DNA from 3 places in the Microbacterium sp. Soil_C_42 genome. Region 2 is predicted to be linked to each of the others. Evidence: predicted binding sites of a transcription regulator. Region 2 holds the regulator's gene; each other region holds the start of a gene.

What was found. Region 2 encodes HrcA, which represses chaperone genes, less so after heat shock. Its sites were predicted from a motif close to TTNGCACTCGNNNNNNNCGAGTGCNAA; they were not measured.
Region 1: groES (co-chaperone GroES) is a predicted target of HrcA. The motif match lies at 1,714-1,740, and genes of this name have one in related genera.
Region 3: AC3A46_RS09775 (Hsp20/alpha crystallin family protein) is a predicted target of HrcA. The motif match lies at 2,513-2,539, and genes of this name have one in related genera.

The regions. Positions count from the first base shown of each region.
Region 1 covers NZ_JBDGJU010000022.1:47,973-53,464, forward strand. The annotation lists gene AC3A46_RS13295 (hypothetical protein) at 9-464, shown strand; gene AC3A46_RS13300 (THUMP-like domain-containing protein) at 471-1,658, opposite strand; gene groES (co-chaperone GroES) at 1,820-2,116, shown strand; gene rarD (EamA family transporter RarD) at 2,497-3,441, shown strand; gene AC3A46_RS13315 (metal-sensitive transcriptional regulator) at 3,445-3,774, opposite strand; gene AC3A46_RS13320 (heavy metal translocating P-type ATPase) at 3,786-5,492, opposite strand, start outside.
Region 2 covers NZ_JBDGJU010000021.1:44,083-49,574, reverse strand. The annotation lists gene hemW (radical SAM family heme chaperone HemW) at 1-1,203, shown strand, start outside; gene hrcA (heat-inducible transcriptional repressor HrcA) at 1,332-2,372, shown strand; gene dnaJ (molecular chaperone DnaJ) at 2,420-3,532, shown strand; gene AC3A46_RS12945 (16S rRNA (uracil(1498)-N(3))-methyltransferase) at 3,536-4,273, shown strand; gene AC3A46_RS12940 (HIT domain-containing protein) at 4,339-4,686, shown strand; gene AC3A46_RS12935 (PhoH family protein) at 4,739-5,492, shown strand, end outside.
Region 3 covers NZ_JBDGJU010000012.1:84,780-90,271, forward strand. The annotation lists gene AC3A46_RS09755 (OsmC family protein) at 1-15, shown strand, start outside; gene AC3A46_RS09760 (hypothetical protein) at 94-264, opposite strand; gene AC3A46_RS09765 (VOC family protein) at 369-740, shown strand; gene AC3A46_RS09770 (L-serine ammonia-lyase, iron-sulfur-dependent, subunit alpha) at 847-2,448, shown strand; gene AC3A46_RS09775 (Hsp20/alpha crystallin family protein) at 2,592-3,044, shown strand; gene AC3A46_RS09780 (low temperature requirement protein A) at 3,109-4,266, opposite strand; gene AC3A46_RS09785 (ABC transporter ATP-binding protein) at 4,367-5,191, shown strand; gene AC3A46_RS09790 (ABC transporter permease) at 5,188-5,492, shown strand, end outside.

The sequences.
Region 1 (5,492 bases), on a different contig from region 2:
TTCCACCGGTGGCACCGGCTCGGCCGGCCGGGGCGACCGTGACCTCGGTGTCGCCCGACGTCGACCTCGCGCAGGACGCGTCGCCGCTGCCGGGGGCTCACCGCGGAGGGTTCCTCCGGCTGCCGACGGCGCCGGTCGCCGTCACGGTGGAGACCGCACCGGCAGAGCCGGGCAGCGAGTTCACGCCCGACGCCGCGTCGTGGACGGCATCGGACTCGTTGCTGCACCGCGGGCTCGCGGGCTGGGCGCTCGGCTTCGCGATCCTCGGGCTCCTCGTGTCGATGTTCGTCGGCTGGGGCTTCCCGATCGGGCTGGTCGCGATCGTGTCCGCGATCATCGCGCTGCGCCGTCCGCTCGAAAGCCGCGCGGTGGCCGTCTGGGCGATCGTGCTCGGAACGCTGTCGATCCTCTACAGCGCCGGCTGGCTCCTCTACGCCGCGGCGCGCGCCGACATCATCGGCTGATCCGCGTCAGACGCGGTCGGCGAGGATCGCGGTGCGGCGGGTGCCGATCCTCGTGAGGAGGAGGGTCGCGGCCGCCGAGCCGCGGAGCTTCAGGCGCGTGCGGAGGGCGGCGGGGTCCACGTCCACGCCCCGCTTCTTGATCTCGAGGCGGCCGATGTCGCGCTCGCGCAGGGCCTTGCCCAGAGCCTTCTCGTCGGCGGGCAGCACCTCTCGCACGCGGAACGTCGAGACGAACGGTGACGTGAGGGCGGCGTCCGAGGTGAGGTAGGCGATGTGCTCGTCGAGCATCCCCGCCTCGAGCGTGCGGGCGACGTCGCCGATCAGGCGCGCGCGGATGACGGCGCCATCGGGCTCGTGCAGGAAGGCGCCGAGGTCGCGGACGGGTTCGTCCGCAGCATCCGTCTCCGCCGTCATCTCGTGAGCCTTCTCGCCGCGGATGACGAGCGCAGCGCGGCGCACGCCGGGGCGCGCGAGCGCGCCCGACCACAGCACGAGCTCGATCGTCGAGCCGTCCGCGCTCACCCACTGGGCCTCGACGTCGTCGGGGATGAGATCGCGGTCGAGGCCGGGGCCGAGCTTCACGCCGGCGGGCATGCGACGCGCGAGGTCGAAGACCCAGTCGAGCGAGGGCGACCAGTCCTCCGGGCGCGTGCGCGCCGTCTCGGAGTGCCCGGCGGTGCGGCGTGCCGGGTCGAGCCACACGGCCTCGATGCCGTCGAGGTCGGCGTCCTCCGCCGTGCCGAGACGCACCTCGGCGTCCGCGCCGAACGGTGCGAGGTTGTAGGCGGCGATGCCGGCGGTGACCTCGTCGGCGTCGACCGCCGTCACGCGCAGGCCGAGCCCGGCGAGCCCGAGGGCGTCCCCGCCGATGCCGCAGCCGAGGTCGGCGACCCGCGCGAAGCCCGCGTCGCGGAACCGCGCTGCGTGGCGGGCAGCGATGCCGAGCCGCGTCGCCTGTTCGAGACCGGCGCGGGTGAACAGCATCCGCTCCGCCAGATCGCCGAACTTCGCCCGCGCGCGCGTGCGGAGGCGTGCCTGGCCGACGACCGCCGAGACGAGGTCGGGGGAGTGGCCGTCGCGGCGCAGCCGCGTCACGGTGCGCGCGACATCGTCGGAGGAGTCCACCGGCGGCATCGCATCGAGCAGGCGCAGGCCCTCGGGTGTCAGGAGCGCTTCGAGTTCGGACAGTTCCACCCGCCGAGCCTACGGCGCGCGCGGCCGCGTGGGCACCGATCCGTGTGACGACTCATTGGCACTCACGTTGCATGAGTGCCAGCCCGTTGCCTAGACTGACGTAAGCACTCTCAACGTCAGAGTGCTAACGAGTCTTAGTCTCAAGAAAGAAGAGGTAGACCGTGTCGGTTTCCATCAAGCCGCTCGAGGACCGCATCGTCATCAAGCAGGTCGAGGCCGAGCAGACCACGTCCAGCGGTCTGGTCATCCCCGACACCGCCAAGGAGAAGCCCCAGGAGGGCGAGGTCGTTGCGGTGGGCCCGGGTCGTATCGACGACAACGGCAACCGCATCCCGCTTGACGTCGCCGTCGGCGACCGCGTGATCTACAGCAAGTACGGCGGGACCGAGGTCAAGTTCGGCGGCGACGAGTTCCTCGTCCTGTCGGCTCGCGACGTCCTCGCGGTCGTCGTTCGCTGAGTTCCGCGCACTGCGCGTACCGAAAGGGTCGGATGCTTCGGCATCCGGCCCTTTCGTCGTCCGCGGGCACGACACGACGTGCTCCGCAGTCACAAAGGGCGGGAGCCGAGGCCTTGCAACCCGCCAAGAGTGACTGCGGAGCAGCGAGGCGATGCGGGGGGAGGACCGGGTCGTCCGACGGTGGCAGGGATGACGCCACGGACGACGGAGAGCGGATGCTGCGGCCCTGCGGCTGCGGGCCGCGCCGGGGCGGGCCGCGGCGGGGCGGGGCGGGGCGGGGCGGGGCGGGGCGGGCGTAGGCTGACTCGGTGAGTCACGAGCAGTCTGCCCTTCCCGATCGCGACGTGGCGGACGGGCTCGACGACTCGACGGCGCTCGACCTGGGCGTCACCACCGGGACGCGCAGGGCCGCGTCCGATGCGGCTGAGACCCGGGAGCGCCGGCTCGGCGGGGTCTTCACGTTCTCCGCGTACCTGCTGTGGGGCTTCCTGCCGCTGTACTTCCTGCTCCTGGCGCCCACCGGGCCGTGGGAGATCGTGGCGTGGCGCATCCTGCTGTCGCTGGTCTTCTGCGCGCTGCTGCTCACGGTGACCCGCACGTGGTCGCGACTCGCGGCGATCTTCCGGCAGCCGAGGGTGCTCGGTCTCACCGTGATCGCGGGCCTCCTGATCTACGTCAACTGGCAGGTGTTCATCTACGGCGCCCTGAACGGTCACGTGATCGAGACCAGCCTGGGCTACTTCATCAACCCGATCGCGACGGTCCTGCTCGCCGTGCTCGTGCTGCGCGAGCGGCTGCGGCCGACGCAGTGGGTCGCCATCGGCATCGCCGCGGCGGCGGTCGCAGTGATCGTGATCGGCTACCGCGCCTTCCCGTGGATCGCGCTCACGCTCGCAGCATCCTTCGGCGTCTACGGCCTCGTGAAGAAGAAGGTCGGCCCGTCGGTCGACGCCGTGAGCGGGCTGACCCTCGAGACGCTGTGGCTCACCCCGATCGCGGTGGTCGTGCTCGTGATCGTCGGCGCGACCGAGGGACTGACGATGGGCTCGGAAGGCTGGCAGCACACCGTGCTCCTCAGCCTGACCGGCGTCATCACCGCGGTGCCGCTCCTGCTCTTCGCCGCCGGCGCGCGCCGTGTCTCGCTCACGACCATCGGGCTGCTGCAGTTCGTCGCACCGGTGCTGCAGTTCCTCGTGGGCTGGCTCGTGCTGGGGGAGCCGATGCCCCTCGAGCGCTGGATCGGCTTCGGGCTCGTGTGGGTCGCGCTGACCGTGCTCACGGTCGATTCGGTCATCCACGCCCGCCGCAGCCGCGTCGCGGCGTAGCGCTCAGCGCACCAGGCGGGCGATGGCCTGCGTGGCCTCGGTGATCTTGGCGTCGGCCTCGGCGCCGCCCAGGCGCGCAGCATCCACCACGCAGTGGCGCAGGTGGTCGTCCAGCAGACCCACGGCGACGGCTTCGAGTGCGGAGGTCAGCGCGCTGATCTGCGTGAGGATGTCGATGCAGTACTTCTCGTCCTCGACCATCTTGTGGATGCCGCGGGCCTGGCCCTCGATGCGCTTGAGGCGATTGAGGTACTTGTCCTTATCGGTGATGTAGCCGTGGTGGGAGTGCTCGGCGGAGTCGGAGTGCGCGTGCTCGAGGGTGGTGTCGGTCATGTCGGGCTCCTTCAACGGTGAGCGGTCGAGAGGCTGCGGAAGCGACGCAGGCGCAGGCTGTTGCCCACGACGAAGACGCTCGAGAACGCCATCGCCGCTCCGGCGATCATAGGGTTCAACAGGCCCAGCGCCGCCAGCGGGATCGCGGCCACGTTGTACGCGAAGGCCCAGAACAGATTGACCTTGATCGTGCGGAGGGTCGCGCGCGAGAGACGGATCGCGTCGGCCGCGCTGCGCAGATCCCCGCGGACCAGGGTGATGTCGGATGCCTCGATCGCGGCATCCGTCCCGGTTCCCATCGCCAGACCGAGGTCGGCCTGGGCGAGGGCGGCGGCGTCGTTCACGCCGTCGCCGACCATCGCTACGACGCGGCCCTCGCTCTGGAGCTCGGTCACGACGGCGACCTTGTCCTGCGGAAGCACCTCGGCGATCACGCGCTCGATGCCGACCTCGTCGGCGATGGCCTGTGCCGCGGCGGCGTTGTCGCCCGTGAGGAGCACCGGCGACAGGCCGAGGGCCTTCAGCTGCCGCACTGCCTCGCGGCTCGTGGGCTTGACCTGGTCGGCGACGACGAGAAGGCCGTGCACCGCGCCGTCCCACGCGGCGAGGACCGGGGTGCGGCCCAGCGCCTCGGCCGCGGCTTTCGCGGCAGCCAGGTCGTCGGGGAGGGTCAGTGCCCAGTCGGCGAGCAGGACTTCGCGGCCGACGAGCACTGCGTGCCCCTCCACGACGCCCGAGACGCCCTTGCCCGGCACGTTCTGGAACGACTCGACCGGCGGCAGGTCTCCGGCCTCGGCGGTCGCGGCGCGGGCGATCGCCTGCGCGATCGGGTGCTCGGAGGCGTGCTCCAGGGCGCCCGCGAGACGCAGCAGCTCGGCGCGCGCCGCGGACGCCTGGTTCGTGTGCGGCGGGGCGGATCCGGTGACCACGACGTCGATGAGCGACATGCGTCCGCTCGTGACGGTGCCGGTCTTGTCGAGCACGACCGTGTCGACGGTGCGCGTGGACTCGAGCACCTCCGGCCCCTTGATGAGGATGCCGAGCTGCGCGCCGCGGCCGGTGCCGACGAGCAGGGCGGTGGGGGTCGCGAGCCCAAGCGCGCATGGGCACGCGATGATGAGCACGGCGACGGCCGCGGTGAAGGCCATGGAAGCCGGGGCGCCCGTGAGGAGCCAGGCCACGAGCGTGCCGAGCGAGATCAGCAGCACGATCGGGACGAACACGCCCGAGATGCGATCGGCCAGGCGCTGCACCTTGGCCTTGCCCGACTGGGCGTCTTCGACGAGCCGCGCCATCTGCGCGAGCTGCGTGTCGTCGCCGACGCGCGTCGCGCGCACCACCAGCCGGCCGCCCGCGTTGACGGTGGCGCCGACGACCGCATCGCCGGGGGAGACCTCGACGGGGACCGATTCGCCTGTCACCATCGAGGCGTCGACGGCGGAGGTGCCGGAGGTCACGACCCCGTCGGTCGCGATCTTCTCGCCGGGCCGCACGACGAACTCCTCGCCGACGCGGAGGTCGGCGACCGGCACGCGCACCTCGGCGACGCCGTCGCCGGACGCGCGGAGCACCGCGACGTCCTTCGCGCCGATCTCGAGGAGGGCCCGCAGCGCGGCACCCGCGCGGCGCTTCGACCGCTGCTCGAAGTACCGGCCCGCGAGCACGAACGTCGTGACGCCGGCGGCGACCTCGAGGTAGATGTCGCCCGCGCCGCCCTC
Region 2 (5,492 bases):
CCGCTCGGCGAGCCCGTTCCCACGGACGGCTCGCTGCCGTCCGGCACGCGCATCGATCCGGCCGCAGAGTTCAGCGTGTATCTGCACGTCCCCTTCTGCCGCGTCCGCTGCGGGTACTGCGACTTCAACACGTACACGTCCTCCGAGCTGCGCGGTGCCCGCCAGGACGAGTACGCCGACACGCTCCTTCGAGAGATCGAGCTGGCGGCGCCCGTGCTCGAGCGCGCCGGTGGGAACCGTCCCGCGTCCACGGTGTTCTTCGGCGGCGGCACCCCGACGCTCCTCCCGCCCGGCGACCTCGCCCGCATGCTGGCCGGCGTGCGCGACACGTTCGGTGTCGCCGAAGGGGCCGAGATCACCGTCGAGGCCAACCCCGACACGGTGACGCCCGCGGTCGCGGCCGAGCTCGCCGGATCCGGTGTGACACGCCTGTCCATCGGCATGCAGTCGGCCGTTCCGCACGTTCTCGCGGCCCTGGATCGCACGCACGATCCCGACAACGTCCGCACGGCGGTGGCCGCGGCGCGCGGGGCCGGGCTCGACGTGAGCGTCGACCTCATCTACGGCGCGCCGGGTGAATCGCTGGACGACTGGCGCGCTTCGCTCGAGGCGGCGGTGTCTCTCGAACCCGACCACATCTCGGCGTACGCGCTCATCATCGAGGACGGCACCAAGCTCGCTCGCCAGATCCGCCGTGGTGAGGTCGTCGCACCCGACGACGACCTGCAGGCCGACATGTACGAGCTGGCGGACGACCTGCTCGCGGACGCGGGGTTCGAGTGGTACGAGGTGTCGAACTGGGCGCGTGGTGACGCGCATCGCTCCCGCCACAACCTCGCGTACTGGGTCGGCGCAGACTGGTGGGGCTTCGGCCCCGGCGCGCACAGCCACGTCGCCGGTGTGCGGTTCTGGAACGTCAAGCACCCCGCGGCCTACGCGCAGCGGCTGAGCGCGGGGCAGTCGCCGGCCGCCGGACGGGAGATCCCGGATGCCGCGGCCAGAAACCTCGAGAGCGTGCTGCTGCGCACCCGCATCCGCGAGGGCCTGCCCGTCGAGGAGCTCCTCGGCGAAGGCCGCCACGCGGTCGCCGCGCTGATCGCGGACGGGCTCATCGAGGGTCCCGCCGCGCTGCGCGGGAGGATCGTGCTCACGCGCCGCGGCCGACTCCTCGCCGACGCGGTGGTGCGGGCGCTCACCGATTAGCCCCAGCGCGATCATGCGTCGGACGGCTTCGCAATCCATCCCGGCGTCGCTCGACGATCCTGGCAGGGGCATCGGATAGAATTGGCACTCCAGTCATGCGAGTGCCAGCTGCGGCGTGGGGAGGCGGGATGGTCAGCGAACGAGGTCTGCAGGTGCTGCGGGCGATCGTCCAGGACTACGTCGACACGCGCGAGCCGGTCGGCAGCAAGGCGATCGTCGAACGGCACGCCTTCGGAGTTTCGGCCGCGACGATCCGCAACGACATGGCCCTGCTCGAGGACGAAGAGCTCATCGTCGCACCGCACACCTCGTCGGGCCGCGTGCCCACCGACAAGGGCTACCGCGTCTTCGTCGACCATCTCGCGGAGCTCCGCCCGCTCTCGCCGCCCCAGCGGGCGGCCATCGCCACGTTCCTCGACGGCTCCGGCGACCTCGACGACGTCCTGGTGCGCACCGTGCGCGCGCTCACGCAGCTGACCGGCCAGGTCGCGATCGTGCAGTACCCGTCGTTCGCGCGCGCGACCGTCACCCATGTCGAGCTGGTCCAGCTCGGCGGCGGACGGATGCTGGTCATCGTGGTCACCGACACGGGACGCGTGTCGCAGCGTCTGACGTTCGTCGGCGAGGAGTTCGACGACGTCGACCTCGCGCACATCCGTGCGGGGCTCGGCACTCTGCTGGTCGGCAGGCCCGTCCGCGAAGGACTGCAGCGCATCGCCGAGCGCCTCGAAGGACCGGATGCCCAGGCTCCGGCGCACGAGCGCGCGACCGACGAGATCGTCCGCGCCGTCGCCGAGGAGCTCGAGGAGTTCCGCCAGGACAAGCTCGTGATGGCCGGCAGCGCCAACCTCGCACGCCGAGAATCCGACTTCCGCGGCAGCATCTATCCGCTCCTCGAGGCGATCGAGGAGCAGGTGACCCTGCTCAGGCTGATGGGGGAGATGGTCGCCGACGAGCAGGGCCTGGCGGCGAGCATCGGCCGCGAGAACGAGGCGTTCGGCCTGGCCGAGGCATCCGTCGTCGCCAGCGACTACGACGCGACGGGCTCTCTCGCCCGCGTCGGCGTGCTGGGCCCGACGCGCATGGACTACCCCACCAATCTCGCGACGGTCCGCGCCGTCGCGCGCTATCTCACGCGCATGCTCGAGCAGGACGACAGCTCCCGCTGACGCACGCGCACACGATCCCGCGGCGCGCCCGCGGCAGGAAGGCGAAAGTGGCTGACCACTACGAGGTCCTCGGCGTCGCACGCGACGCCTCCACCGACGAGATCAAGAAGGCATACCGGCGGCTGGCCCGTCAGCTGCACCCCGACGTGAACCCGGGCGAGGAGGCGTCCGAGCGCTTCAAGCTCGTGACGCACGCATACGACGTCCTCAGCGACCCGGAGCAGCGCGCCCGCTATGACATGGGCGGCGGCGACTCGCCGTTCGGCGGCGGGGCCGGCGGCTTCGGCGGGTTCAACGACATCTTCGAGACCTTCTTCGGTGCGGCGGGCGGATCGCGCGGCCGGCCACGATCGCGCCGCGAGCGCGGCCAGGACGCCCTGGTCCGCGTCACCCTCGAGCTCGGCGATGTGGTGTTCGGCACCCACCGCGACATCGAGGTCGACACGGCCGTCGTGTGCGAGACCTGTCAGGGCTCGTGCTGCCAGCCCGGGACGAGCCCCGTCACGTGCGACATCTGCCACGGCACCGGCAACGTGCAGCGCCAGGTGCGCAGCCTCCTCGGCAACGTCGTCACGACGCAGCCGTGCAACGTCTGCCAGGGCTACGGCACCACCATCCCGTACCCGTGCGCCACCTGCCAGGGACAGGGCCGCGTGCGCGCCCGCCGCACGGTGTCGCTCGACATCCCGGCCGGCGTCGAGACCGGACTCCGCCTGCAGCTGCCGGGTTCGGGCGAGGTCGGCCCGGCGGGCGGCCCCAACGGCGACCTGTACATCGAGGTCACGGTGCAGCCGCACGAGGTGTTCAGCCGTGACGGCGACGACCTGCTGGCGACGCTCGAGGTGTCGATGCCCGACGCGATCCTCGGCACGACGACGACCATCCAGTCGCTCGACGGCCCGGTCGACCTCGAGGTGCGGGCAGGCGTTCAGGCGGGAGACATCCTGACGATCAAGGGCCGCGGCATCACGCCGCTGCGCGGCTCGCAGCGGGGCGACCTCAAGGTCGGTGTGCACGTGGTCACGCCCACACGCCTCGACCACAAGGAGCGCGCCCTCATCGAGGACTTCGCGAAGCGCACCAAGGCGCCGGCTCCCCGGCTCGCCGAGTTCCACCAGGGCCTGTTCGCGAAGCTCCGCGATCGCTTCCGGAACAGCTGACCGGTGGCACTGCACTTCCTCCTCGACGAGCCCGTCGGCGCCGCTCCCGGCGACGCGGTGACGCTCACCGGCGCGGAGGCCCACCACGCCTCGACGGTGCGCCGGGTGCGCGTCGGCGAGGAGGTCACGGTCGGTGACGGCCGCGGAGCATGGCTCACGGGCACGGTCGAGTCGGTGGCGCCCCGCGAGGTGGTCGTGCGCATCGACGGACGGGCGGATGCTGCGCCGCCGAGCCCGCGCATCGTGCTCGTGCAGGCACTGGCCAAGGGGGATCGGGACGAGCTCGCCGTGCAGGCGGCGACCGAGCTCGGCGTCGACGAGATCGTGCCGTGGCAGGCCGCGCGCAGCGTGTCCCGCTGGGACGCGGCGAAGGCCGCGAAGGGCCGCGCCCGCTGGGCGAGCATCGTGCGGGAGGCGGCGAAGCAGGCCCACCGCGCGTGGGTGCCGGAGGTGGCGGAGCTGACCACGACCGCGGCGCTGGCGCGCCGGGCGGCAGCATCCCTCGTCCTGATCCTCGAACCGACGGCGACCGAGCGGCTCAGCGCGCTCGCGGTGGACCCGGGTGAGGAGCGCGACATCGTGCTCGTCGTCGGGCCCGAAGGCGGCATCGCCCCCGAAGAGCTCGACGCCCTCGCGGCCGCAGGCGCGCGAGGCGTGCGCCTCGGCGACACGGTGCTGCGCACGTCGACCGCGGGTCCCGCGGCGCTGGCCGTCGTCAGCACCGCGCTCGGGCGGTGGTGACGGTTCGACCGGCTCGGCGACCGCTCCCGGAGCCGGTCGCAGGGCCCCGTCGGTAGACTTGCGACATGAGTGAGCCTTCGATCTTCACGCGCATCCTGGACGGGCGGATCCCGTCCGAGATCATCGCAGAGACCGAGAACGCGTTCGCCATCCGCGACATCGCCCCGCAGGCGCCTGTGCACCTGCTGGTGATCCCCAAGACCGAGGAGTACCGCAACGTCGTCGAGCTCGCCGCCGGCGACCCCGACCTCATGGCGGAGCTCGTGGGACTCGCGAACACAGTCGCCGCCGATCATTCGGACGGGGACTTCCGCCTGGTCTTCAACACCGGCCCCCACGCGGGCCAGACCATCTTCCACGTGCACGCCCATGTGCTCGCGGGAGGCCTCGAAGAGAAGAGTGTCGGTGCCTGATCAACCCGGTCATGAGACGGTGAGCGACCACGTCGAGGTCGACGGCGTCGCGATGGTGCAGCTTCTCGGTCCGCAGGACCGGTTGCTGCGGGTCGTCGAGAAGGAGCACCCGGGTGTCGACGTGCATGTGCGCGGCAACGAGATCACCCTCACGGGCGAGGCGCCGGCCGTCGCGGCGGCGCGGACGCTGGTCGACGAGCTCGTCGCGATGACCCGAGCGGGTCAGTCGCTCGGCGAGGACGACGTCGCGTCGTCGAACCGCATCCTCCGCAGCGAGGGCGGCCCGCGGCCGTCCGAGGTGCTCGGCGAGGCCATCCTGTCGTCGCGAGGCAAGGTCATCCGCCCGAAGACCCTCGGTCAGAAGGCGTACGTCGACGCCATCGAGGAGAACACCATCGTGTTCGGCATCGGTCCGGCCGGTACAGGCAAGACCTACCTCGCGATGGCGAAGGCCGTCCAGGCGCTCCAGCGCAAGGAGGTCAGCCGCATCATCCTGACGCGCCCGGCCGTCGAAGCGGGGGAGCGGCTCGGCTTCCTCCCCGGCACGCTCACCGACAAGATCGACCCGTACCTGCGCCCGCTGTACGACGCGCTCAACGAGATGATGGACCCGGAGCTGGTCCCCAAGCTCATGGCGACCGGCACGATCGAGGTCGCACCGCTGGCCTACATGCGCGGCCGGACGCTGAACGACTCGTTCGTCGTGCTCGACGAGGCGCAGAACACCACCCCCGAGCAGATGAAGATGTTCCTCACGCGTCTCGGGTTCGGCACGCGCATGGTGGTGACCGGCGACATCACGCAGA
Region 3 (5,492 bases), on a different contig from region 2:
CCTGGCTCCCGATGAGGAGGGCGCGATTCAGGATGCTGCGGCCCGCCGCGTCCGCTCCCACGAGCTCGAGCCTCACCGTGCGCGGGCGCTCGCCTACCGGCGTTGTTCGAAGGCTCCTGCGGTGACCGGAATCGCGACGGCCGCCACGATGCAGAGCAGGCCCACGACGAACACCAGCGCAGGCAGGACCGGCGACGCGAACGACAGCCCCAGGATCACCATTCCGCCGACCATCAGGATCAGATAGAGCACGAAAAGCAGCATCGCCAACCTCCAGGATCGCCTCCCTCATTGATACTCCTCGCCGGCCCGCCGCGGGAAGGGCCGTGTCCCTGGCATCGGTCTCGGGCGGGCGCGAGAATGGCGCCATGAGACTCGTGCAGGTTGGTCAGCATGCCGACGACCTCGAGCGCGCCGCAGGCTTCTACACCTCCCTCCTCGGCAGTGCCGCGACGGCGGTGTTCGATCCGCCGGGCCTGCTGTTCTTCGACCTCGACGGCGTGCGGCTGCTGCTGGACCGCAACGCCCCGACCGCGCTGCTGTACCTGCACGTCGACGACGTCACGGCGGCCCTCGAGCGGATCGGCGATCGGGCCGAGGTCGTCTCACCGCCGCACGTGATCTTCACCCACGAGGACGACACTCTCGGGCCGGCAGGGCACGACGAGTGGCAGGCCTTCGTCGAGGACTCCGAGGGCAACACCGTCGGCCTCGTCTCGTTCCGGCCCGTCGCTTCCTGAGACCGCCAGGCTGCACGATGGATACTCGCAAGATGAGGCATCCTGCCCGTATCGAGTCGATAACAGGAGTCAGAGTGCACGCTCTTGTCGGGTTAGCCTGGTCGGGATGAGCGCCTATGTCTCGGCGTTCGAGCTGTTCTCCATCGGCGTAGGACCCTCGAGCTCCCACACGGTCGGTCCCATGCGGGCCGCCCACGATTTCGTCGTCCGCCTGCGCGAAAGCGGGGTTCTGCCGCGAGTCGGCCGTGTCACCTGCACGCTGTACGGCTCGCTCGGCGCCACGGGCATCGGCCACGGCACACCCGACGCCGTCGTCGCGGGGCTGCAGGGCCTCGAACCCGAGACGGTGGATCCGGATGCTGTGCGCTCCGCCTGGAGCGCCTGGCCCGGCGATCGCGCCCTCCCGCTCGCGGGCACGCGCGAGGTGCCGTTCCAGCGCGGCGACGTGGTGTTCGCGCCGCGCACCAGGCTGCCCGGTCACCCCAACGCCATGACCCTCGAAGCGTGGGCCTCGCCCGACGACGGACCGGCGCGTGCGCTCGCCGTGCCCGGCGTGCGCGAGACGGGCTCGTCCACGGCTCTCGACCCTGTGGCGGGGACGGATGCCGGACTCCTCGTCCGCGAGACCTACTACTCCGTCGGCGGCGGCTTCATCCGTCGCGAAGGTGAGTCTGCGCCCGGCTCAGCGGCCCCAGGGGAGCCCACGCACGCGTTCCCCCTGGACTTCTCCAGCGCCGAGGAGCTGCTCGCCGCGTGCGACGAGCGGGGCATCACGATCGCCGAGGCCGCGCGCATCAACGAGGAGTCGCTGCGCCCCGACGAGGACATCGCCGAGGGGCTGGACGCGATCTGGGACGCGATGGCCGCGTGCGTCGAGGCCGGCCTGCAGGCGGGGGGCGTTCTCCCCGGGATGCTGGGGGTCAAGCGCCGCGCAGCATCCATCCGCGAGCAGCTCGAGGCCGCCGAGGCCGACGGCCGTCGCGAGCTGCCGGGGGAGTGGCTGGGCGCCTTCGCGCTCGCGGTCAACGAGGAGAACGCCGCAGGCGGGCGGGTCGTGACCGCTCCGACGAACGGCGCTGCCGGGATCCTGCCCGCCGTCGCGATGTACTGGTGGCGCTTCCTCGCCGATTCCGGCCTCGGCGCCGGCAACGCGGTGACGCCCTACGGTGAGCTGGTCGGCAGCGCACTGCTCGGCTATCACGGGCACGCGGCGACCACCGAGGAGGCCGCGGGCTGGGACGACGAACAGGTGGCGGAGGCGAACCGTCGCCGAGGCATCCGTCGATTCCTCCTCACCGCCACCGCGCTGGGCTCGCTGTTCAAGGCCAACGCGTCGATCTCGGGCGCCGAGGGCGGCTGCCAGGCCGAGGTGGGATCGGCGTGCGCGATGGCCGCGGGCGGCCTCACCGCCGTGATGGGCGGCACGAACCGGCAGATCGAGAACGCCGCCGAGATCGCGATGGAGCACCACCTCGGCCTCACCTGCGACCCGGTCGGCGGACTCGTGCAGATCCCGTGCATCGAGCGCAACGCGATCGCCGCGTCCACGGCGGTGACCGCCGCGCGCCTCGCCCTGCGTGGCGACGGTTCGCACTACGTCTCGCTCGACGCCGTCGTAGAGACCATGCGCCAGACCGGCATCGACATGTCGCACAAGTACAAGGAGACGAGCGAGGGCGGCCTCGCGGTGAACGTCATCGAGTGCTGAAGCCGAGTGCTGGTCGCCGCGGCCCGGAGGCCGTCCTGTTCGTTCACGGCGAACGCCCGGTGACTTAGCACTCGAGGGTTGAGAGTGCTAATCTGGCGTCAGTTGAGCCGCCACGGCTCAAGGTTCGACGAGAGGAGATAATCATGGCCACCAACGACCCGTTCCGGGACCTCGACCGCCTTGCTGCCGGTCTCTTCGACACGCGCCGCGGCCCCCGCCGCATGCCGATGGACCTGTATCGCGACGGTGACCACTACATCCTGACGGCCGACCTGCCGGGCATCGACCCGGGTTCGGTCGACATCGACGTCGACGGGCAGCTGCTGACCATCCGCGCGGAGCGCACGCTGACGAGCGGCGACGACGTCAAGTGGATCACGCGCGAACGAGAGGCGGCGAGCTTCCTGCGTCAGCTCAACCTGGGCCAGGGCATCGACACCGAGCGCATCTCCGCGAGCTACAACAACGGCGTGCTGAGCGTGACGATCCCGGTCAGCGAGAAGGCGAAGCCGCGCAAGATCGAGGTGATGTCCGAGGGCGGCGCGCCGACGATCACGGCGCACGAGTCCGACGCGCCCCAGCCGATCGAGCAGTAGGGCTCATTCCGGAACGGATGCCTCCCCGCCGACGCAGCGGGGAGGCATCCGACCTGTCGGGGGATCAGCCCCCCGCTCGGCGTCCTCGCCGCACGCGCCCGACCGTCTCCCCGACGGCGATGCCGGTGAGCACGAGGCTCGCGGCGACCGAGAGGGTGAGCGTGTCGAGCACGCTTGCGGCGGCCGCGAGGAGTGCGAGCGCGAGCATCCCCGCGAGCTGTGCGCGCGCCCAGCGCCGCTCGAGCAGATGGCGGAACAGCACCGTGCCCGCGAGGAACAGCATCGGCCCTCCGATGACCGCGATCGTCGCGGCGAGGTCGTGCTCGTGCGGGTGCGAGAGAGCGTCCTTGTCGCCCACGCTGATCACGACGATCCCCGCCACGATCGGCAGGTGCATCCACGTGTAGGCCGTGCGTGCCAGGCGACCCGGTGAGTCCGACGCCTCGATGGTCTCGGCGCCGACCCGCTCGCCGTGGTCGAAGTAGATCCACCACGCTGCGGCAGCGGTCGCGAAAGCGGCGACGAGCGCGGCGACGGATGCCGGGGACGACTCGGTCTCGGCGAAGACGAGGCCGGTGACGAGCATGCCCTCGCCGAGGGCGATCAGGACGAAGAGCGCGGTCCGTTCGGCGATGTGGGGACCCGACAGATCCCAGCGATCGAGGCGCACCTTGCCGAGGCCCGGGACGGGGAACGCGAGAAGCGTTCCCGTGAGGTCCATTCCGAGCGCGATCGCCCACAGCGGCAGCTGCCACGGGAGAGGCAGCAGTGCGCCGACCAGCCAGAAGACAGCGCTCGCGACCGTCCACGCGAGCACCGCGGTGAAGTCCCTGGACACGGCCGGATCGTGGCGGGCGGTCGCCCAGACGATGAACGCCGTGCGCCCCACCTGAAGGATGACGTAGGCGATCGCGAAGGCCCACGCACGCTCGCCGAAAGCTTCGGCGATCGCGACGCTCATGACGAGCGACACGAACGCGAGGCCGATGACGGCGCCGCGAACCGGCAGCGTCACCGGGTCGAGCCAGTTCGTGACCCAGGTCGTCGACACCCACGCCCACCACAGCGCGCACACCACGATCACACCCTCGAGCACTCCGAGCGGGCTCTGATTCTCGTAGAGATACGCCGACAGCTGCGTCAGCGCGAACACGAACACGAGGTCGAAGAAGAGCTCGATGTACGTCACCCGGTCGGCGCGCGGAGTGTCCGTCGGCCTCATCACGTTCCGCGTCATCCCGAAGGGCATGCCTCATCCTGGCATCACGCCGGCGCGATCTCGCCCCTGGACGGCGTGCCGGAGGCGGGCCACTATTCATCTCGTGACGAACAACGCGCAGACGGATGCGGTGAGCGTGCGTGGCCTGCACGTCACGCGCGGCAGGACCGAGGTGTTCACGGGGCTCGATCTGCACGTTCCGCGCGGGCAGATCACCGGGCTGCTCGGCCCGTCGGGGTGCGGCAAGACCACGCTGATGCGCTCGATCGTGGGCGTGCAGAAGGTCGCGGCCGGCGACGTGACGGTGCTCGGCGAACCGGCCGGTTCGCGCGCGCTGCGCAAGCGCGTCGCATACGACACGCAGGCCGCCTCTGTCTACGGCGACCTCACGATCCAGCAGAACCTGCGCTACTTCGCGCGCCTCGTCGACGCGCCCCGCACCGACGTCGATCGCGTCATCGAGCAGGTCGGTCTCGCCGACCAGCGCGACCAGACCATCGACTCGCTCTCCGGCGGACAGGAGAGCCGCGTCTCGCTCGCGGTCGCCATGCTCGGGGTGCCCGAGCTGCTCGTCCTCGACGAGCCCACGGTGGGCCTGGATCCACTGCTGCGCGCCGAGCTGTGGGAGGTCTTCCGCGGCCTCGCCGACGCCGGCGCGACGCTCGTCGTCTCGAGCCACGTCATGGACGAGGCCCTCCGGTGCGACCGCCTCGTGCTCATGCGCGCGGGACGCATCATCGCCGACACGACGCCCGACGGTCTCTTCGCCGACACCGGGACGACGGACCCGGATGCCGCGTTCCTCACGCTCATCGAGCGCGACGCGAAGGCTCGCGCTGAGGCCGAGGCGCAGCATCCGCTCACGCGGCGTGAGGCGCGCGAGCAGGCCGAGAATACGCGCCATGCAGACGAGGGGAGCCCCTCATGAACGGCGTGCTGACCCTCGCGACCGCGGGGCGGGTGCTCCGGCAGCTCAGCCACGACCCGCGCTCGATCGCGCTCATGCTCGTCGCGCCGAGCCTGCTCGTGGGCCTGTTCGCGTGGCTGTTCAGCGATCAGGAGGGCGTGTTCGACCAGTTCGGCGGGCCGATCCTGGCGCTGTTCCCGTTCATCGTGATGTTCCTGATCACCTCGATCACCACGCTCCGCGAGCGGCGGTCGGGGACCCTCGAGCGGCTCATGACGACGCCGATCGCGAAGGCCGACTTCATCCTCGGGTACGGGCTGGC